One region of the Actinoplanes sp. NPDC004185 genome, then DNA from elsewhere that is predicted to be linked to it. Evidence: riboswitches for the same ligand, from Rfam matches in the RefSeq annotation. Region 1 holds a riboswitch; each other region holds the start of a gene.
The links. A riboswitch is a leader RNA that binds a small molecule or an ion and turns the genes downstream of it on or off. The one in region 1 is predicted to bind cyclic di-AMP.
Positions count from the first base shown of each region.

Region 2: linked by a shared signal. The riboswitch ahead of ACWEOZ_RS19255 (C40 family peptidase) and the one ahead of ACWEOZ_RS03375 (coiled-coil domain-containing protein) in region 1 are both predicted to bind cyclic di-AMP.
Region 3: linked by a shared signal. The riboswitch ahead of ACWEOZ_RS16635 (C40 family peptidase) and the one ahead of ACWEOZ_RS03375 (coiled-coil domain-containing protein) in region 1 are both predicted to bind cyclic di-AMP.

Region 1 covers NZ_JBSGFR010000002.1:261,083-268,290, forward strand. The annotation lists gene ACWEOZ_RS03355 (ABC transporter ATP-binding protein) at 1-61, shown strand, start outside; gene ACWEOZ_RS03360 (ATP-binding protein) at 145-663, shown strand; gene ACWEOZ_RS03365 (beta-phosphoglucomutase family hydrolase) at 742-1,479, shown strand; gene ACWEOZ_RS03370 (glycoside hydrolase family 65 protein) at 1,523-3,889, shown strand; gene ACWEOZ_RS03375 (coiled-coil domain-containing protein) at 3,953-4,969, opposite strand; cyclic di-AMP (ydaO/yuaA leader) riboswitch at 4,975-5,110, opposite strand; cyclic di-AMP (ydaO/yuaA leader) riboswitch at 5,388-5,537, shown strand; gene ACWEOZ_RS03380 (coiled-coil domain-containing protein) at 5,535-6,617, shown strand; gene ACWEOZ_RS03385 (ABC transporter ATP-binding protein) at 6,636-7,208, opposite strand, start outside.
Region 2 covers NZ_JBSGFR010000017.1:95,588-102,795, reverse strand. The annotation lists gene ACWEOZ_RS19270 (TVP38/TMEM64 family protein) at 459-1,211, opposite strand; gene ACWEOZ_RS19265 (type 1 glutamine amidotransferase) at 1,268-1,984, opposite strand; gene ACWEOZ_RS19260 (Mur ligase family protein) at 1,974-3,194, opposite strand; cyclic di-AMP (ydaO/yuaA leader) riboswitch at 3,697-3,817, shown strand; gene ACWEOZ_RS19255 (C40 family peptidase) at 3,998-4,654, shown strand; gene mraZ (division/cell wall cluster transcriptional repressor MraZ) at 5,114-5,545, shown strand; gene rsmH (16S rRNA (cytosine(1402)-N(4))-methyltransferase RsmH) at 5,797-6,855, shown strand; gene ACWEOZ_RS19240 (FtsB family cell division protein) at 6,864-7,208, shown strand, end outside.
Region 3 covers NZ_JBSGFR010000014.1:75,403-82,610, forward strand. The annotation lists gene ACWEOZ_RS16615 (epoxide hydrolase family protein) at 1-83, opposite strand, end outside; gene ACWEOZ_RS16620 (MarR family winged helix-turn-helix transcriptional regulator) at 146-559, shown strand; gene ACWEOZ_RS16625 (aminoglycoside phosphotransferase family protein) at 537-1,436, opposite strand; gene ACWEOZ_RS16630 (hypothetical protein) at 1,476-1,754, opposite strand; gene ACWEOZ_RS16635 (C40 family peptidase) at 1,911-2,903, opposite strand; cyclic di-AMP (ydaO/yuaA leader) riboswitch at 2,918-3,055, opposite strand; gene ACWEOZ_RS16640 (M56 family metallopeptidase) at 3,192-4,115, opposite strand; gene ACWEOZ_RS16645 (BlaI/MecI/CopY family transcriptional regulator) at 4,120-4,479, opposite strand; gene ACWEOZ_RS16650 (cytochrome ubiquinol oxidase subunit I) at 4,555-5,949, shown strand; gene cydB (cytochrome d ubiquinol oxidase subunit II) at 5,959-6,939, shown strand; gene cydC (thiol reductant ABC exporter subunit CydC) at 6,936-7,208, shown strand, end outside.

The DNA of each region.
Region 1 (7,208 bases):
GATGGACGCCCTGCACTTCTTCGACGAGCGCGGCGATCGGATCGACGTCGGCTGGCGCTGAACACCTCCCCGTCGCCCTTGTTCTGATCTATTACCCGTTCCACGGCTGCCACGGAGGCGGTACGCAGCGTAGGCTGACCGGCGGTGGAAGAGACTGTCGACCAGCGGGTGCTGCGTCCGGCTCCGGACAGGGAGTCGCCGGACGCCACCCTCGTGCACTCTCCGGCCGGTGGGTCCACCCTGCTGGACCGCAGGTTCGGCCGCGACGAGATCACCGTGGTCCGCCACGAGGTCACCGCGCGGCTGGACACCGGGTTGCTCGCCGACCGGCTGCACGGCTTCGTCCTCGCGATCAACGAGGTGATCACCAACGCCGTCCTGCACGCCGGTGGCCAGGGTCGCATCGTGCTGTCGGTCACGGCGACGACGGTGTGCTGCACGGTGACCGATTCCGGGCCGGGCATCCCCGAGCAGTTCCGCCGGCCGCCGAACGTGCCCGAGGCGTTCGAGGTGGGCGGCCGGGGCATCTGGCTGGCGCACCAACTGTGCGACGAAGTGACGATGGCGACCGGCCCCATTGGCACGACTATCGAACTGTGCGTACACCTGCCCGGCCGCAATACCATGTCTGGCCTGGTCAACGAGGGCGCGACAGCCGGCTGAACGCGGAATGAAACGCCGTGGAAATGTGATCGAGGGCATTGAGGCGTGTCGGCCATCCGAGGCGACTACATTGGGCCAGTGCTTGGACTACCTCCTCATGTGACGACGTGCCTCTTCGACCTCGACGGCGTGCTCACGCAGACCGCCCTGGTGCATAACGCGGCGTGGAAACAGACCTTCGACGCGTTCCTCCGGACGTGGTCCGAGCACCACGGACAGCCGTTCGTGCCGTTCGACTCGGGCGCCGACTACCACCAGTACGTCGACGGCCGGCCGCGCGCGGACGGTGTGCGCACGTTCCTCGCCTCGCGGAGCATCACCCTGCCCGAAGGCACGCCCGACGACGGTCCTGACGCGGAGACCGTCAACGGCATCGGCAACCGCAAGAACGAGCTCGTCCTGCAGAAGATCCAGGAGGGCGCCGTGCAGGTCTACGCCGGCTCGGTGGACTACCTGAACGCCGCCAAGGCCGCCGGGCTGCGCCGGGCTGTCGTGTCGGCCAGCGCCAACTGCGCCGACGTGCTGCGCGCAGCCGGCATCGCGGAGCTCCTGGAGGTGCGCGTGGACGGTGTCACCGCTCGTGAGCAACACTTGCCCGGCAAGCCTGCCCCGGACACCTTCCTGTACGGCGCGAAACTGCTCGGCGTGGCGCCGGAGCAGTGCGCGGTGTTCGAGGACGCTCTGGCCGGCGTGGCCGCCGGCCAGGCCGGCGGTTTCGGCATCGTGATCGGCGTGGACCGGGTCGGCCAGGCCGACGCGCTGCGCGAGCACGGCGCCGACATCGTCGTGCAGGATCTCGCCGAGCTCCTCAAGTAGTTCCCCTTACAGACTTCCTTTCTCAGTTGCGAGAGGCACCACCGTGATCCGTGAACGGGCCTACCCCGTCGATCCCTGGCACATCAGGGAGACCCGGCTGGACCTGGATGTGCTGGCTCAGTCCGAGTCGGTCTTCGCCCTGGCCAACGGCCACATCGGCATCCGGGGAAACCTGGACGAGGGCGAGCCGCACGGCCTGCCCGGCACCTACCTCAACTCGTTCTACGAGCTGCGGCCGCTGCCGTACGCCGAGGCGGGTTACGGGTTCCCCGAGTCGGGCCAGACGATGGTCAACGTCACCAACGCCAAGCTCATGCGGCTGCTCGTCGACGACGAACCGTTCGACGTGCGCTACGGCGAGCTGCGCTCCCACGAGCGCACGCTGGACCTGCGCGCGGGCACCCTCGAGCGGATCGTGGAGTGGGTCTCACCCTCCGGTCAGGCGATCCGGGTGCGCACCGTACGCATGGTGTCGTTCACCCACCGCGCCATCGTCGCCTTCCTGTACGAGGTCGAGCCGCTGGACGCCTCCGCCCGGCTGATCCTGCAGTCCGAGCTGGTGGCCAACGAGCAGCTCCCGGCGACCAGCAAGGACCCGCGGGTGGCGGCGGTGCTGGATCACCCGCTGCAGGCCGAGGAGATGCTGGAGCAGCGCACCGGTGGCCTGCTCGTGCACCGCACCAAGGCCAGTGACCTGCGGATGGCCGCGGCGATGGAGCACCTGGTGGAGACGCCGGGCAAGCACGCGGTGACCACCGAGGGCCACCCGGACTGGCTGCGCACCACGGTCGCCTGCAAGCTCGAGCCGGGACAGAAGCTGCGGGTCGTCAAGATCGCCGCGTACGGCTGGTCGAGCAACCGCTCGCTGCCCGCCGTGCGTGACCAGGTGGGTGCGGCTCTGGCCAGCGCCCGGCTGGACGGCTGGGAGGGCCTGGTCGAGGCGCAGCGGGAATACCTGGACGCGTTCTGGGACCACTCCGACGTCAAGGTCGAGGGTGACCCGGAGGTGCAGCAGGCCGTCCGCTTCGGCCTCTTCCACACCCTGCAGGCCGGCGCCCGGGCCGAGCAGCGCCCGGTCGGCTCCAAGGGTCTCACCGGCCCCGGTTACGACGGTCACACGTTCTGGGACGCCGAGACCTTCGTGCTGCCGGCCCTGACGTACACGCAGCCGTCCGCGGCGGCCGACGTGCTGCGCTGGCGGCACTCCACACTGGATCTTGCCCGGGAGCGTGCGCAGACCCTCGGCCTGCAGGGCGCGGCCTTCCCGTGGCGCACGATCCGCGGGCAGGAGTGCTCGGCGTACTGGCCGGCCGGCACCGCCGGGTTCCACATCGGAGCGGACATCGCCGACGCCGTGCGGCGCTACGTCTCGGCGACGGGCGACTTCGAATTCGAACGCGACTACGGCCTGGAGCTGCTCGTCGAGACCGCCCGGCTGTGGCGCTCGCTCGGGCATCACGACCGGCACGGCCGCTTCCACATCGACGGCGTCACCGGTCCGGACGAGTACACGGCCGTGGTCGACGACAACGTCTACACCAACCTGATGGCGCAGCAGAACATGTTCGCCGCGGCGGACGCGGCCAAGCGGCACCCGGAGCTCGCCCGCAAGCTGGGCGTGGACGACGAGGAGTCGGCGTCGTGGCGGGACGCGGCGGCTTCCGTGCACATCCCGTACGACCGGGAGCTCGGCGTGCACCAGCAGTCGGAGGGCTTCACCCGGCTGGCGGAGTGGGACTTCGACAACACCCCGCCCGAGGCGTACCCGCTGCTGCTGAACTACCCGTACTTCGACCTGTACCGCAAGCAGGTGGTCAAGCAGGCCGACCTGGTCATGGCGATGTACCTGCGAGGTGATGCCTTCACCCCGGAGGAGAAGGCGCGCAACTTCGCGTACTACGACGCCCGTACCGTGCGGGACTCGTCGCTGTCGGCCTGCATCCAGGCCGTCATGGCCGCCGAGGTGGGCTTCCTGGAGCTGGCCCACGACTACCTGGGCGAGGCCGCCCTGATGGACCTGCACGACCTGCACCAGAACGCCCGGGACGGCGTGCACGTGGCATCCCTGGCCGGTTCCTGGATCGCCCTGGTGGCGGGCCTGGGCGGCATGCGTGACTTCAACGGGCAGCTCTCCTTCGCGCCCCGGCTGCCGAGCCGGATCAACGCGCTGGAGTTCTCGCTGCTCTGGCGTGGCCTGCGGCTGCGGGTGGAGGTCACCGCCGACGAGGTGACCTACTCGCTGCGCAACGGCGGTGGGTCGGCGCGTCTGGACCTGCTGCACCACGGCAAGGAGGTCACCATCACCCAGGTGAAGCCGGTCGTGCTGCCGATCCCGCCGGCGCCGCCGACGGGACCCGCGCCCAGCCAGCCGGCCGGTCGGGCCCCGGTGCGCCGGGCCACCGGCGTCTGATCCTGCCACGAAGAAGCCCCCGTCCTCCGCGAGGAGGACGGGGGCTTCTCTGCGCTCACCGCGCTAAAGCATCGAGACGTGTACGTGGTCCGTGTGGTCACTGGGGCCGTGGTACGTCTTCCAGCCCGTGGCCGGGAACCAGATCTGTTTGTTCCAGATGACGTAGAGGATGCCGAGCCGGTCGGCGTTGCGCACCAGGAAGGCCATCAGGTTGTTGCCGTACTCCCGGGTGTCCTGGTTGTGCCAGGGTGAGAAGCCGCTCTTCTGCAGGGACCAGTCGCAGGCACGGCCCTTGGGATGCTCGAACGGACCGCCGTTGCGGTGACAACCGACGAACCGGTTGAACTTCGCCTTCTTCACTTCCTTGTACATGTGGAAGGTCCGCGCGGTGATGCAGCCGCCCGTGGTCGGGTCGTCGACGTTGCAGGACTCCGGGCCGAACTCGCCGTCGGAGTTGCGCGGTGCGGGCGCGGCGATCTTGGACTTGACGTCCACGAAGCCACCGGTGACCGACGTGCCGCCGACCTGGGCCAGCGCCTTCTCGGCCGACTCCTTCTGCTTCTCCATCAGCGCGAGGTTCTGCTTCTGCGCCTTGACCTCCTGGTCCAGGCGCGTCTTGTTGGCGGTCACCTCGTCGATGGCCTGGTCCAGCTCGCGCAGTTTGCCGTCGTTGAGGGCGTTGATCTCCTCCAGGGAGACCGCTTTCTTGAGGAAGCCGTCCGGGCTGCTGGTGTTGAGCAGGAAGCCCATGGTCGAGATGCCGCCGGTGCGGTACTGCTGAGCGGCGACCGCGCCCACCTCGGGCAGCAGCAGGTCGCGCTTCGCCTCGGCGTTCTTGACCTTCAGGGCCAGACCGAGCTGGGTCTTGGTCGACTTGGCAACGGCCGACTTCGCCGCCAGATAACGCCGGCCGGTGGAGTCCAGCACGTCGTTCAGCATCGGGTTGTCGTCGCCGTCGTCGGCGGTGGAGTTGGTGCCGTCCGGACCGGCGTTCGCCGGGGATGCGGGCACGAGCATCATCGTGACCGCGGCGAGCGGTGCCAGGGCGAGGATCAGCCACCGGCGGGGTCTTGCCGTCATTCAGAATCCTTCCGCGTGACCACCGGCCGGGTTAGCTGACGGGTTCGGGACGGAAGCGATCCCTACCACTGACTCGTGGATTCACCCCGGTAGTTCTGTGGTTCCCCGGCTCATCTTGCGACGATTAGATGGTGGGCTGCCGGCGCCTTGGGGGCAGCGCCTTCTGGCAGTGACCGGCGGCCAGCTTACCTGACAACGCCCGAACTGGCAGTGCTGCCGCGAACGGCAAAAGGGTTACCGGGCAACGACTTTCCGTCACCGATCAATGAAATGACGCAGGTCATAGCCCGTAACGACGCATTAATGTGAGTCGTTGCATTCTTTCCGCCGTCCCTCACCTTGTGTGCACGATCGATTGCGCTCGGTGTGACGACTGTCGATTCCTAGCATTGCTGGGTAGTGTTCGTCACGGTCTCAGCGCAGACCGCCGCCTAATCGCCGCACGGCGAGCCGGGGAACCACTCGAGTAATGGGGTGAATCCGATCCGCGCACCCCCGCGCGATCGGTAGGGATCGCTTCCGTCCCGAACCCGTCAGCTAACTCGGTCGGCGGCCGACGGAAGGAATGTCCGTGAGGTTCAACCCTGTCCGCCGGCGATTAGCGACCGTCCTCGCGGTCCTCGTCGCCACCTCGGGGCTGGCGCTCGCCGCCCCGACCTCCGCCTCCGCCGCACCCCGACCCTTCGCCGCGCCGGGCGACTCGGGCGACGACGGCGAGGGCGGTTCGAAGTCCCTCATCAAGCAGCTCGAGGCGGCGTCCAAGGGCTTCGTCGAGGCCAAGGAGGCGCTGGACCGCTCCAAGAAGCGCCAGCAGGAGCTGTCCGCCAAGCTCAAGGAGCTCGACACCCAGCTCGGCCCCAAGCAGGCGGCGCTGGACGAGATCGTCCAGCGGGCGTACCGCACCGGGCGGCTCGGGCCGATGACGGCGATGATCACCGCCGACTCCACCGGCAGCATGCTGGACCGCGCCCAGACCCTGGAGACCATCGCCGTCAAGCAGGACCGCGCGGTGCGTGACCTGAAGGACAGCCGGGACCAGCAGGCGCAGGCCAAGACGGCGATCGACACCGCCGTCCGCGATCAGCAGCGCCAGCTCACCGTCATGGCCAAGCGCAAGAACCAGGCCGAGTCCGCGCTGAAGGCCGCCAATGCCGCCAACGGGACGAGCGACTCCTCGTCGTCCGGTGGCGGTTCCTCCAGCGGTGGTGGCAGCAGCTCACTGGCCGCGGCCGCACCGCGCAACTCCGACGGCTCACTGCCGGACGAGTCGTGCAGCGTCAACGACCCGACCACGACCGGCTGCATCACGCCGCGCACCCTGCACGCGATGCAGGAGGCGAAGAAGGACGGTTTCAACCACTTCATCGCCTGCTTCCGCCACCAGAACAGCGGTGAACACCCGAAGGGCCGGGCCTGCGACTGGGCGGCCGACAAGGGCGGCTTCGGCGGCGACGCGACCGGGGCCAGCAAGGACTACGGCAACCGGCTGGCGAACTACTTCATCCACAACGCAAGCCGGCTCGGGATCCTCTACGTCATCTGGTACCGGCGGATCTGGCTGCCCAGCAGCGGCTGGAAGTCGTACTCCGGTGCCGGCGGCGACCCGTCGAGCGATCACACCAACCACGTGCACATGTCGATGCGCTGACTCCAGGGGGTGCGGGGCCTACCGCTTGACGTAGGCCTCGTACTCCTTCAGCACGTCGTCGGTCGGGCCGTCGGCGCGGATCAGGCCCGACTCCAGCCAGATGGCCCGCTCGCAGGTGTCGCGGATCGACTGCTCGCTGTGGCTCACCAGGAAGACGGTGCCGGCCTGCGCGCGCAGATCGCGGACCCGCTGCTCGCTGCGCCGGCGGAACTTCGCGTCACCGGTGGCCAGCGCCTCGTCGATGAGCAGCACGTCGTGCTGCTTGGCGGCCGCGATGGCGAACCGCAACCGGGCCCCCATGCCGGACGAGTACGTCCGCATCGGCAGCGAGCTGAAGTCACCGCGCTCGTTGATGCCGGAGAAGTCGATGATGTCCTGGGTCTTGCTCTTGACCTCGGCCGGGGACATGCCCATGGCCAGGCAGCCCAGGACCACGTTGCGCTCACCCGGCAGGTCGTTCATCAGGGCGGCGCTGACGCCGAGCAGGGACGGCTGGCCGGCCGCGTAGATCGCCCCGCGCTCGACCGGGAGCAGCCCGGCGATCGCCCGCAGCAGCGTGGACTTGCCCGATCCGTTGGTGCCGATCAGGCC
Region 2 (7,208 bases), on a different contig from region 1:
CTGCGCCGCTGCGCCGCTGCGCCGCCGGCCCGTGGTCCCTCGCGTTGGCTTAGGTGTGTTGGGTGTTAGGCCCAGGCCGCTGACCATTGGGTGTCCGGCGTAGGCCGCCGAGTGTTGGGCGCGGGGTCGAGTGCTGGCGTTCGGCGTTGGGCGCCGGGTTTGGCGCGGGCCGCTGGGCACCGGGTGTTGGGCGCGGGCGGTTGGACTTTGGGCCCAGGCGGCTGGCCGCTGGCCGCCTGGGTGTTGGGCGCAGGCCGCTGTGCTCCACACCTCTTTGCTCCGAGCCTCTGTGTCCTGATGTCCCGTGGGGCCGCTGTGCTCTGTCGGGCCGCCGGAATGGCAGCGTTTGTGGCGACGTATGCACTGCCGTCCGTTCAGCTGCGGCGGGGACCACCGCCAAAGGAGAACGGCCCGCCGCGGATGCGGCGGGCCGTTCGTCGTTTCTCCGGTGCGTCGGCTCAGGCGGAAGCGACCGCAGCCGCAGCCGCGGCGTCGCGGCGGGCAGCCAGCCGCCACCGCAGCACGATCGTCGTCGTCAGGCCGATCCCGATCGCCGCCGGCGCCAGGGTCAGCGGGTTCAGCGAGCCCGGCGAGGTCACCGCCGCGCCGATCACCGCGTACGAGACCGCGGACGGCACCGATGCCAGTGTGGTGCCGAGCAGGTAGCGCTTGCGGCACACCGAGGTCGTGCCGTACGCGTACCCGATCAGGCCGAACGGGGCCAGCGGCAGGAAGCGGACCAGCAGCACCGCCGACAGGCCGCGGCGGTTCAGCCAGCCGTCCAGGCGGTCCAGTTTGCCGCCCGCCCGCGCGCCCAGGGCGCCTCGGCCGGCCCAGCGGCCCGCGTAGTAGGTCGCCACCGCGGCGATGATGGCCGCGGCCAGCGCGGTGGCCGCGCCGGTGGCCGGGCCGAGCAGGGCGCCGCAGGCCAGGGTGATGGCGGTACGGGGGACGAGCACCGACAGGAGCAGGCCGCCCACCACCGCGATCGCGACGGCTGCCGCCGGGCCGAGGCCGACGACCGAGTCCGCGATGGCCTGCAACGGCAGGACCGCTGCCGCCACGCCCAGGGCGGCGATGACGGCGGCCAGGATGCCGACGCGGGTGAGCCGGCGCCGCCAGCCGAGCGGGGTCGTCGGGTGCTGCGTGCTGACCTGAGGGTCCGTGGCGGGGGTGGCGATGCCCCGCGGGGCGATCAGGGTGTCAGTCATGCAGGCGTACCCCTAAGGTCTCGTCGTCCAGGTCTGGTGATCGGCGCCTGTGGTGCTCAGGCGGCGCCTGCCGCGGCGAGCCGCTCGCCTCTGAGCCGGTCGGCCCAGGTGTCGTCGAGCGCTTGAAGACTATCCGCGCCGATCGCCCAGCGCAGTAGCAGATCGGCTATCGCTGGGTTGCGGGCCAGCGCCGGGCCGTGCGCGTAGGTGCCGAGGATCTTGCCGTGCCAGGCGCCCTCGGTCTGGCCGTCGTTGCCGATGCCGGCGGTCACCCGGGCCAGGGGTGCCACTCCGGGACCCAGGTGGGTCCGGCCGCCGTGGTTCTCGAATCCGGTCAACGGGGGCAACCCTAGCCGGGGATCGATGTCGCCGCGAACCTCGCCCACCGCGCGTGTCTCGCCCCGGTCCGAGCTCAGGTCGAGCAGGTCCAGGCCGGCGCACTTGGCGCCCTTGGCGAAGAACGAGCTGCCGAACAGCTGGTAGCCGGCGCACACGGCGAGCACGGCCGCGCCCTGGTGGACGGCCCGGTGCAGGCCGCCGTCGGCGATCAGGCGCTGGGCGGCCAGGGCCTGCGGGCCGTCCTCGCCGCCGCCGATCAGGTAGATGTCGGCGGTGGTGGGCATGGCCTGGTCCGAGCGGACCTCGTACGTCTCCACCGGGATGCCTCGCAGCGCCGCGCGGCGCCCCAGGATCAGCAGATTCCCCCGATCGCCGTACGTCGACAGCAGGTCCGGGTAGATCCAGACGATCCGCAGAGTGCTCTCAGTTGACACGGTCCAACTCCGCTCGGATGTCCTGGAACGCCGTGTAGTTGGCGATCACTTCGAGGCGACCGGGCGGGCTGGCCTGCACCGCCTCGTCGAAGGTATGCACGTGCCGGAAGGCGACATCGTTCACTTCCAGCCGGACCGCCAGGTCGTAGGCCCGGTCGCCGGTGATCAGCACCTGCCGGCCGCGCAGCGGGGAGAAGTCGACGTCGTAGAGCCAGGACGTGTCGAAGCCGTCGGGGTCGCGGGCGTTGATCGACAGCAGGGTGGGGGCCACCTCGGCCATGTCGAACGCCTCGAGCCAGCTGGCCGGGTTCTTGGCCAGCAGCAGCCGGATGTTGCGGCCGTCGCGTTCGACCTGGGCGTAGCGGCCCGCCACCGAGGCGACGCCGGCCAGCCGGGGGACGGCCTCTATCGGGCGGACGCCGAACTCGGCGGCCACGGCCAGCGCGGTGGCGGCGTTGCCCAGGTTGACGTGCCCGGGCAGCTGGAGCTTGACCAGGTGCCAGTCGCCGCGGGGGTCGATGACGCCGTCGTCCTCGACGGTCCACTGGGCCTGCGGGCGGCGCAGCGGGCACCCGGTGCAGCGCCAGTCGCCGTTGGCGCGTTCGATCGGCGAGCCGCACTCCGGGCAGACGAACGAGTCGTCGTGCCAGCGCTGGCCGGCGCTGAACCAGACGACGTGCGCGGTGTTGACCGCCGCCCAGACCACCATCGGGTCGTCGGCGTTGGCGACCACGTGCACGTCGGGGTGGGCGGCCAGGGCGGTCCGCCACATCTGGGCCATCATGGCGACTTCCTTGGCCCGGTCGAGCTGGTCGCGCGAGAGGTTGAGCAGGGCCACCACCCGCGGGGTGGTCTCGTCGATGACCCGGGCCAGGTAGTGCTCGTCGACCTCGAGCACCGCGAACGGGGTGGCACCGGCCTTGGCCAGGGCCGAGGTGTGCCCGGTGGGCATGTTGGCACCGAAGGAGTTGGTGGCGACCGGGCCCAGTACGCCGAGGGCGGCCGCGGTGAACCGGGTCGTGGTCGTCTTGCCGTTGGTGCCCGAGACCAGCGCGATCGCGCGACCGGCGGCGAGGTTCTTCAGCAGGTCGGGATCGATCTTGAGACCGATCCACCCGCCGATCACCGAGCCGTCGCCGCGGCCGGCCGCCCGTGAGAGCGCCGCAGCGGTTCGCGACACGGAGGTCGCGACCTTGGCCCGTAGGGGCATCTTCCCGTCCGTCACGGCGACGAGGGTACCGGAAACGGACACTACGTCGAGTGGCCCCGGGGTCCGTCCGGGGGTGTCCGCCGCCGGGCCACCCCATCGGCCGAACGGATGATCTCCACTACGTCGCCTGTCGCCGAGTTTGCGCCGGTGGGGGCGTTTACGGTCACATTCTCCCGACCTCGGTCCGGCCCATGATCGACCTCGGTGGGGCTTTTTATGTGTTGTGTTTCACCCGTAACCTTCGACCGAAAGTGATCGCCTCATCACAAGGTGCACTGGCATTTGTCACGCGGAGGTCACAAACCGGACACCGTTTTCTATGCCAAGTACGGAGAGTAGCGAGCCGTAGCCCTGCAGTCCGGACGGAAATCGGGTAGCAAGGGTGAGCCGGTGAGCGCCCGCTCGCCGCTCGCACCGCACCGGACCACGCCGAGCCCTGCCCCGGTCCGAGCGGCGCGACCACAGGAACGCGAACGACAACACAGGCATACGGGGGCAGGGACGGGGGACCCAGATTCGGTCCACGGGGTACGCGCCACTCGCGGCGTACCACCGGGACCTTGGGGTGAAGCCACCAGCGGTGGCCGGGCAACCTTCCCGCCCGAACCCGACAGCTAACCTCGCAGGCGTGCCGGAGGGATCTCTCTACCGTGCACGAAAGCACCTCGCACCGGCGTCGTCGTACCACTGGCGCCGGTCCCGTCGCTCTGTCTCTGGGTCTCTGCCTCGGTGCCAGCCAGTTGGTCGCCACCGCACCGGCAACCGCCGCTCCCGCTCCCGTCACCGCGGCTGCGGCGGCGACAGTGAAGCCCAAGGCGAAGACCTCGTACAGCAGGAAGTCGATCGGCTGGGGCTCCACGGTCAAGGTGACCACCAAGCTGATCGACCCGAAGACCGGCAAGGCCGTCACCGGTGGCCGGGTCCGGCTCCAGATCAGGTCCAAGGCCGGCAAGGCGTGGAAGACCTATCAGACGAAGTCGGTCAACTCCAAGGGCGCGGTGTCGTTCTGGAGCAAGCCCTCGACGTCGGCGTACTACCGCACCCTGTTCGCCGGCACCAAGGGCTACAAGTCGGTCGCCACGCCGTCGACCCGGATCACCGTCAAGGCCAGTGGGGCCAAGATTCTGGCCGAGGCCAAGAAGCACAAGGGCAAGCGGTACAAGTTCGGCGCGTCGGGCCCCAGCCGATTCGACTGCTCCGGCTACACGATGTACGTCTACCGCAAGGCCGCCGGCAAGAAGCTGCCGCACAAGGCCAACTCGCAGCAGAAGTCCGGCAAGTCGGTCAGTAAGGGCAACAAGAAGGCCGGCGACCTCCTGGTCTTCCGCTCCGGCTCGTACGGCACCCACGTCGCCATCTACGCGGGCGGCGGCTACATGTGGGCTGCGCCGCACACCGGTGACAAGGTCAAGAAGCAGAAGATCTACGGCAAGAACTACGTCGTGCGCCGCCTCGTCTGAGTTCGGCTCAGCGGTACGGTCACGACAGCACCTGGTAAAAGCAGTACGACAGTTCAGTGGGGCGCGACCCGGTACGGGTCGCGCCCCACTGTCATGTCCGCTCCCTTTTCTCCTCCACTTTCCTCCCCGATGGGGTGCCGAAGGGCAGCCGGGCCTTCCCGAACGCCCGAATTCGGGGGACTTTCATGCCCGGGTGGGCGGCATGTCGGAAAGTGGACCATGGCGCGGCCCGCCCGGCCCTCCACTTCCACTCCACCGGCTCTGACGTGCGGATACATCCGCGAATCGGCTTCGCGGAAGCCGTCATTCTGGTTGCGAGTGGAGGGAAGTGGAGTAGAGTGGAGCGCAGTGGCAGGGCCTGAGGAGGAGCTGAATCCGAGGGGATTTGCCGGCCCAGACGACAGGTGATCCGCACAGAGCTGGCTCTGCGGCGGCGCCCGGGGCAGGGGGGTTGGGCCGATGTTCCTCGGCACGCACACCCCGCGCCTGGACGACAAGGGCCGACTGATCCTTCCGGCGAAGTTCCGCGACGAGTTGGCGGGAGGTGTCGTGATCACCAAGGGGCAGGAGCGTTGCCTGTACGTCTTCCCGATGCCGGAGTTCCAGCGGATCGCCGACCAGCTGCGCGAACAGCCGGTCACCCACAAGGCCGCCCGGGCCTACAGCCGGGTGTTCTTCGCCAGTGCGCACGACGAGATCCCCGACAAGCAGGGCCGGGTCACCATCCCGGCACATCTTCGGGAGTATGCGGCGCTGAACCGCGAGCTCGTGGTGATCGGCGCGAGCACGCGGGTGGAGATCTGGGACAAGCAGTCCTGGGAGCAGTACCTCTCGGCGAGCGAGGACGACTTCGCCGACATCGAGGAGGGGGTGCTGCCCGGCGGATTGTGAGGCGTGGCACCTGTGGGCCAGTGAAACGGCCCGGACGTCACTGCCGCCGTACTGCGAGATCTCCAGCCGCTCCCGCTCCTGGCGCCTCTTCCCCGGTGCCAGGCGTGTGTCCGGTCGGGCGCGCCCGATGGCAACGGGCACGAGCGGATGGGGATCTGGCGGTACGGACGGACGACCGGGTGGTGCCGGCACCGGGAATCGGTGCGGGTCGGACCGGGTGAGCGCGGAAAGAGCAGGCAATGGGGGTCAGGATGGGCGAGCTTCGCGGCACACACGTGCCGGTCTTGCTCGAGCGCTGCCTCGAGTTGCTCGCCCCCGCGCTCGCGCTGCCGGGTGCGGTGCACGTGGACTTCACCCTGGGCCTGGGCGGGCACGCCGAGGCCGTGCTGGAACGGCACCCGGACGTGGTCCTGATCGGACTCGACCGGGACACCGAGGCACTCGCGCACTCCCGGCAGCGGCTGGCACGGTTCGCGGACCGGACCCACTTCGTGCACGCGGTCTACGACGAGCTGCCGGCGGTGCTGGCCGACCTCGGTCACCAGCACTTCCACAGTGGCCTGTTCGACCTCGGTGTCTCGTCGCTGCAGCTGGACGAGCCGGACCGTGGGTTCGCCTACGCCCGGGACGCGCCGCTGGACATGCGGATGGACCAGTCGCGGGGGATCACCGCGGAGGAGGTCGTCAACGGCTACGAGCCGGGCGAGCTCGTCCGCATCCTGCGGGTGTACGGCGAGGAGAAGTTCGCCACCCGGGTCGTCTCGGCGATCGTCAAGGAGCGGGCGAAGGGCCGGATCGTCTCGTCGTCCCGCCTCGCGGACCTGGTCCGGGACGCCATTCCGGCCGCCGCGCGGCGAACGGGTGGAAATCCCGCGAAAAGAACGTTTCAGGCGCTACGTATTGAGGTAAATGCGGAACTCGCCGCGGTCGAGGCGGCGGTTCCCGCGGCATTGGACAGCTTGGCCCCGAAGGGGCGCCTTGTGGTGATGTCGTATCAATCGTTGGAGGACCGGATCGTCAAGCGCGCCTTCGCCGCGAGGGCGCGCAGCACCGGGCCGATCGACCTGCCGGTCGAACTGCCCGGAACGGGCCCTTCGGTGCGGCTCCTGACCCGCGGGTCGGAGCTGCCCAGCGCGGCGGAGGTGGCGGAGAACCCGCGGGCGGCTTCGGTGAAGCTGCGCGCGGTGGAACGGATCGACCAGCACGACCAGACGGCCGGGACCGCCCGCGAACGGTCCCGACTGTCTACAACGCACGGGGGACAAGGGCGGTTACGCCCGGGGGAACGCCAGGAGGGGGAGGGGCATTGAGCGAGCGCATGACCACTGCGCCGCGGTCGGGGGGCCGGACCACGGAGCAGGGTGGCAAGGGCCGGCGCACGCCGGCGGGCAAGACGACCGGTACGACCACGGGCGGAGGCGTCCGGGGGGCACGCCGCAACCCGACGGCCGGTACCAACCGGGACAGCGCTGTCCAGAGTGGCGCCGTTCAGGGTGCCACCGCCCTCAAGCTCAACGCCGAGCAGCAGCGTGACCCGATCACGACCCCGCGCCTGCGGGTGGCGCCGCCCGCGCCGATCAACGCTCCGCGGGCGCCGTTCATCGCGCTCGTGGTGGCGGTCGTCGTGGCCGGGGTGCTCGGGATCCTGCTGATCAACACCAAG
Region 3 (7,208 bases), on a different contig from region 1:
TCCTCGGGCCAGCGGGTGCGGTCGAGGCGGTCGGCCAGGTCGTCGAGGTCGGCCTGCGGGACGTCGATCCGGTACGGCACGATATCGTTCATACGAATAACGTTAGTCCGCCTAACGTTAGTCGAGCAAATGTTAGAGTCGGCACATGGAGCACCTTCCCAGCTGGCTGCTGACCCAGACCGCCGCCCACGCCGGGCGCCTGGTCACCGAGCGATTCGCCGAGGTCGGCGCCCGCGGCTACCACTACCGGCTGCTGGAGACCCTGCTCGACGGGCCGGCCAGCCAGGCCGAGCTGGGCCGGCGCACCCGCATCCACCTCAGCGACATGGTCGCTGTGCTCAACGAGCTGACCGCGGACGGCTACGTCGAGCGCAGCCCGGACCCGGCCGACAAGCGCCGCAACGTCGTGACGATCACCGACCGCGGCCAGGCACGCGCCCGCGAGCTGGCGGCACGGGCCGAGGCCATCCAGGACGAACTGCTCGCACCACTGACCGCCGCCGAGCGCGCCGAGCTGGTGCGGCTGCTGAGCCTGCTCAGAGGCGCGGCGCCAGCTTGAGCGCCACCCGCAGCGCCTGACCGGGCCGGCCGGAGCCGCCCTGGGCGTCCCAGACCTCGGAGAGCACCGCCTGCACGAACCCCCAGGCGACCACCCGGTCGACGGGCATGCCGAGGCCGTCGGCGAACTGCTCCACCCGGGCCGGCAGCAGCTCCAGCACCGGCTCGTCACCGCCGAACGGGTTGTAGAGCACCGCCCCGACCTCGTAGCCGGGATCACCGAGGACGCCGTGCGGGTCGATCGCCAGCCACGGCTCCCGGGCCGCGGCCAGCACGTTCTCGTGGTGCAGATCCCCGTGCAGGACCACCCGCCGCGAGGCCGAGGCGCACAAGTCGGCCAGGAGCGCCCGGGCCTGCTCGACCAGGCGCCGCGGCAACGGGTCGTCGCCGGGAAACCGGGCCAGATGCGCGTCGAACGCCGCGACGCGGGAGGACAGCTCCTCCAGCACCAGCCCCTCCGGCGCCGGCCGGTGCAGACGCCGCATCATGTCGACGAGCACGGCCGTGGCCTGCTCGTCGTGCTCGCGGACCAGGGCCCGCAGCGTCCCGCCGGGCTCGGCCCGCTCCAGCAGCAGCGCGCCCCGGTTGTCATCGCGGGCCAGCACCTCGACCGCGGCCCGGCCGCCGAAGAAGCCGAGCGTGTCGGCCTCCAGCGCGACGTGGCCGGCGGCGGCCAGGCCGAGCTTGAGCACGGCCGGCGACCCGTCGGCCCGCCGCGCCGGCGCGACATAGTTGAAACTCAACGGGTACGGCGCCCCGACTGCGAGCCCCCACTCCCGGGCGACGTCCTCGACGAGAACGGGCAGCCGCGCGAGCCAGCGCCGGCCGTCGTCGCCCCAGTTGCCGGTGACGTTGCGAACGAAAGCGCCGGGAAACATGCCCCCAGTCTCGCAGGATGATGATCGACCACATCGGCCTCAGTGCGGCAGGAGCGGCACCCGAGCCAACACGAGATTCGTGGTCTCCGGCCCGAAGGCGTGAGTGATGCGCCCGAGCAGCAAAGATCGGCGGCGCTCTCCGTCCGCGTCGACATATGTCAACGCCAGCAGCGTCAGCATCTGATCATCGATGTCACCACGGGATCGGTCGAGGGTGACCAGGGCCTGCTTGGCGGGCCGAACACCCCACCACCACGTCGTTGCCACGCCGATGATGACGCCACCGAGACCGACCAGTATCACCGCAGCAGGAGACATCTTCCGACCGTAGCCAACTCTGGCCGCGGAAAGGAGAGCTCGATGTCGGTCAATGCAGCGCCGCCGAGGCTCCGGAGTCCCACCGGTCTGTCGGAACGGCACGTTCGACAGACCGGTGGAAAACCGAAAACCGGCCGAGAACTCCGAGTGCGGGCCTCAGCCGGTCGGGCGGCGGATGCCGGTGATGGCTCCGCTGCGATCGATCGACGCCATGCGGACGTGGTCGCCCGTGTGTGGCGCGTGCACCATCGTGTTGCCGCCGACATAGATGCCGACGTGGTGCACCGGGCTGCCGTAGAAGATCAGGTCGCCCGGTTGCAGCTGGCTGCGGCTCACCGCGCGGCCCGCATGGATCTGGTCACCGGTGAAGTGCTCGAGATGCACCCCGGCCACCGCCCAGGCCACCTTGGTCAGGCCGGAGCAGTCGTAGCCGCCCGGCCCCTCCGCACCGAAGATGTAGGGCTTGCCGATGAGGTCGCACGCCTTCTGCGCCGCCCGGCCGCCCTTGTCGTCGGTGTAGTCGACCGGGCACGGGCCGGTCTTGAACGCGCCGTCGGAGACGCCGGCCGCGCCGTACGCCCTGATCCGCAGCTTCTGCAGCTCGTCGACCTTCTTCTGGATGTCCTTCTTCTGCTGTGCCAGCGCCTTGTCGCGCGCCGCCACGGCTTTGGTCAGGGTGTCCAGGTCGCGCTTGTCGCCCGCGAGCTGGTCGCGCAGCTTCGCGGCGCCCGAGACCGACTCACGCTGGTGCCGGCTGATCTGGTCGAGGAACGTGAGCTTCTCGGTCAGACCGGTCGGCGAGCCACTGACGACCATGGCCTTCATGGCGCTGGGCGAGCCCTGCATGTAGGCCTGTCCCGCCATGTTGCCCACCTGCGACATGGCCAGGTCGACCTCCAGCTCCAGCGGTGCGAGCCGTTTGTCGATCTTCCGGAGCTGGGCCTGGTTCTTGAGCAGCTGGTTGTGCACGTTGTTGTACTGCTCGATGACCGGTTCCAGCTTGTTCCACTGCTCGTCGATCTGCTTTTCGATGCTCGACGGGGACGGTGTCGCATTCGCCACCCCGGGAGTGAGAAGAATCCCGACCGCGGCGACGGCGCAGGCGATGCTGCGCAGAATTGCGGCGCTGCGCGCCTCAATCCGTTTCACGTAGGTGCAGTGTCCTTTCTTCCCTCGGCCGCCGACCGGGTTAGCTGACGGGTGCGGGCGGGAAGCGCGCCCGGCCACCGTGCTGCTGGTGGCTTAACCCCAGAACTCCTGGGTCCCCGGTTCGTCTCGCGACGATTAGGCGGTGGCCCGTCAGTTCGCCCGGGTTGGGACGAGGGGGGACTGCCGAGCCGGGCATTACCGTACTCCCGATCAACGACGAATTGAACCCGGCGGTATCAGGACACACTGCGCCGACCATTGCTTGACGCAGCGTAAGAAAAGTAGCCGTCAAAGCGGCCAGGCGGAGAGCGCCCGGTCCAGCCACGGCAATACCAGAATCACTGTGGGTAACACCAGCAGACCGACCGCGCCGGTGGCCGCGGCCAGGCTCAGGCCCACGGTGACCGGGCGCGGATCACTGACATTCAGCCGGTCGAGCCGGCGCCGGCGCTCCGCCGCCGCGCTGCCGAGCTCCGCCGGGGCGTCCGGGCTGACCGCGTCGCTGAGCAGCGCCAACGCCGTGCGCAGCGGCGTCGCGCCGCAGCGCCGCCGGGCCGCGTCGTCGGCGACCATCTCGAGCAGCAGGTGTACGGCGTCGAGCGGCGCCCGGCTGCGCAGTGGCCGCGGCACCGCCCGGTAGAACGCGGTGAACGACTCCATGACCACGTCGTGCCGGTGCCGCAGGTGGGTCTGCTCGTGCGCGATCACCGCGGCGACCTGCTCGGCGTCGAGCACCCGCAGCGCACCGTCGCTGAGCACCACGCGCGGCGAACGGCCCGGCAGGCAGTATGCGAACGGCAGCGGCCCGTCCAGCACCCGCAGCCCGGCGGGCACCTCGGCCGGCAGCTCACCGTGGCGCTCGGCGCTGTCCAGCAGGTCGACCAGCAGCCGGTGCCGGGACCGGCGGGCCCGGGACCGGATGCTCACCCGGACGAGCGACACCAGCAGCCGCACGATGATCACCGTGGCGACGGCCAGCGCGAAGATCAGCGCGGCCGCACCCACCGGACGGTCGGAGCCCAGCTCACTGACCAGCTCCTGCGATCCGGCCAGGACCACGCCGAGCGCGCACAGGACCCCCGTGAGGGTGATGCTCTGCCAGAGCGCGACGGCTGCCGCGGGCGCCCGGTCGGGCCAGCGCGCGCCGGCCAGGATGCCCGGCACCACGAGCGACAGGGTCAGCCCGAGCGCACCGAGCAGCAACGCGGTCACAGCGTCAGGCCCGGTCCTTGCGTGCCGCCTCGATGGCCGCGGTCAGGGCCGACGGGTCGATCCGGCCGACGAAGTGGGCCAGGGCCGCGTCCCGCACGCCGTCGGGCGCCGCGCTGAGGGCGTCGAGCATCAGGGCGGCGGTCATCTCCTCGCGCGACTGCGCGGGGGCATAGCGGTACGCCCGGTCGGCGCGCTGCTGGGTGACGACACCCTTCTTGGCCAGCCGGTCCAGCACGGTCATCACGGTCGTGTACGCCAGCTCGCGGTCGCCGCTCAGCCGTTCGTGCACCTGGCGCACGGTCAGCGGCTCGCCGGCGTTCCACAACTGCGTCATGACCTCACGTTCGAGGTCTCCCAAAGCCATGTGACCCACTCTACTGCACAGTGTCGTACTACGAGGCGTAGTATCTACTACGGAACGTCGTAGAGGGGGCCATCCGTGGACGTGCTCGAGCTGACCCGGCTGCAGTTCGCGGTCGTGACGATCTACCACTATTTCTTCGTGCCGCTGTCGATCAGCCTGGCCGGCACCGCCGCGGGCCTGCAGCTCGCGTGGCTGCGCACCGGCCAGGACCGCTACCGGCAGCTCACCAAGCTCGTCGGCAAGCTGCTCATCGTCACCTTCGCGGTCGGCGTGGTCACCGGGCTGGTGCAGGAGTTCCAGTTCGGCCTGGGCTGGAGCAACTTCGCCCGCTTCTACGGCGACGTGTTCGGCCCGACGCTGGCGATCGAGGGCATGCTCGCCTTCTTCCTGGAGGCGACGTTCCTCGCGCTCTGGTACTTCGGCTGGGACCGGCTCCCGCGCAAGCTGCACGCCGCCACCATCGTCATCGTCGCGGCCGGCACCGTGATGTCCGCGTTCATCATCCTGGCCGCCAACTCGTTCATGCAGAACCCGGTCGCGTACTCGCTGGACCCGGTGACCGGGCGGGCCCACCTCGACGACTTCGGCGCGCTGCTGCTCAACAAGGTCAACCTGGCCGCGTTCCCGCACACGCTGGCCGGCGCGGTCATGGCCGGCGGGTCGCTGCTCCTGGCCATCGGCGTGTGGCGGCTGCGGGCCGGGGGCGAGGCGGCATTCCGTACGCTGTCCCGGCTCGGCGCCTGGCTGACGCTGACCGGGGGCGCCCTCACCGCCCTGACCGGCGACCACCTCGGCAAGGTCATCACCGAGGTGCAGCCGATGAAGATGGCCGCCGCCGAGGCCCTGTACGCGACCACCACCGGCGCACCCTTCTCGGTCTTCGCCATCGGCGGCCCGGACGGCGGCGAGCCGTTCTTCAGCCTGGAGATCCCTCGCCTGCTGTCCATCCTGGCCAAGGGCGGCCCCGGCGCGACCGTGCAGGGCATCGACGACCTCCAGGCCCAGTACGCCGCCCAGTTCGGCCCGGGCAGCTACATCCCGATGATCCCGGTGGCGTTCTGGACGTTCCGGCTGATGATCGGCATCGGCATGCTGGCGGCGGCCGTCGCGGCGTACTACCTGTGGAGCACCCGGCGCGACCGGCAGGCGCACCGGCTGCTGCTCCGCTTCCTGCCGCTGATCCCGATCCTGCCCGCCGCGGCCAACACGTTCGGCTGGATCTTCACCGAGACCGCCCGCCAGCCCTGGCTCGCGTTCGGCATCTCCCGGGTCGCCGACGGCATCTCCCCCGGCCTGACCCGCGGCGAGGTGCTCGTCTCCCTGATCGGCTTCGCCGTCGTCTACGGCATCCTCGCCGTCGTCTGGCTGCGACTGGTCCGCCACCTGTCCCGGCAACCGCTCGAAGCCGCCGCGCCCGCCGCACCCGCCGGTGAGCCGGCCCCCGAGCGCGAACCGGTCCCGGTCTACTGAGGAATCGCCATGATCACAGTCTGGTTCGCGCTCGTCGTGCTCTGCTGGGTGCTGTTCTTCGTCCTCGAGGGCTTCGACTTCGGCGTCGGCCTGCTCTCCCCGGTCGTCGGCCGCGACGACCACGAGCGGGGAGCCGTCGTCCGCACCGTCGGCCCCTTCTGGGACGGCAACGAGGTCTGGCTGGTCGCCGCGATCGGCGTGACCTTCGCGGCCTTCCCCGACTGGTACGCCGCCCTGCTCTCCGGCCTCTACCTGCCGATGGTGGCGCTGTTGCTGCTGCTCGCCGTCCGCGGGGTGGCCCTGGAGTTCCGCGGCAAGGGCGACGGGCCCAGCTGGCGCCGCCGCTGCGACGTGGCCCTGGCGGCCAGCTCGGCCGGCATCGTGCTGCTCTGGGGAGCGGTGCTGGGCGTGCTCACCCACGGCCTGGCCCTCGGCCCGGACGGCCAGGTCACCGGCACGGGCCTGAGCCGCAGCACCGCGGCCCTGCTGAGCTGGCCGGCCCTGACCGGGGCGGGCGCGGCCCTGTTCGCCGCCCTGCTGATCGGGGCGATGTTCCTGACCCTGCGCACGACCGGTCCGGTGCACCTGCGGGCCCGCAGGCTCGGCGTCACGCTGGCCACGGGCGGCACCGCCGTGCTGGCCGCGATCGGCTTCGCCACCGAGTCGCGGTCGGCGCTGGCCGCGGCTGCCCTCTGCCTGGGCATCGCCATGCTGGCCCGCAACGGCCAGGAAGCCCTCGCCTTCGGCGGTACGGCGCTGAGCATCGCCGGCGCCGTCGTGACCGTCTTCACCGTGCACGGCGACGTCGTGCTGCGCAGCACGCTGGACCCGGCCTGGTCGCTGACCATGACGGGCGCGGCGGCCACCGACTCGGCACTGCGGCTGATCAGCGTCGTCGGCGTGGTCGTGCTCCCCGGCGTCCTGGTCTACCAAGCGTTCTCCTACTGGGTGTTCCGGCGCCGGGTGGCCAGCGAGCGGGTGCCGTCATGAGCCGGGGACCCCTCGACCCCCGGTTGCTGCGGCACGCTCGCTCCAGCCGTACCGGAATCGGGATCGCGGCCCTGCTCGGCGCCGGCCAGGCGGCCGCGACGGTCGCCGTCGCCGTCGCCCTGGCCCGGATCGTCACCGGCCACGACGCGCTGGCCCTGCTGGCCGCGGCCTTCGTGCTGCGGGCCGCGCTGACCTGGGCGGAGCAGGTGGTGGCTCAGCGTACGGCGGCCGCGGTCACCGACGAACTGCGCCGCTCGGCGCTCGCGGCG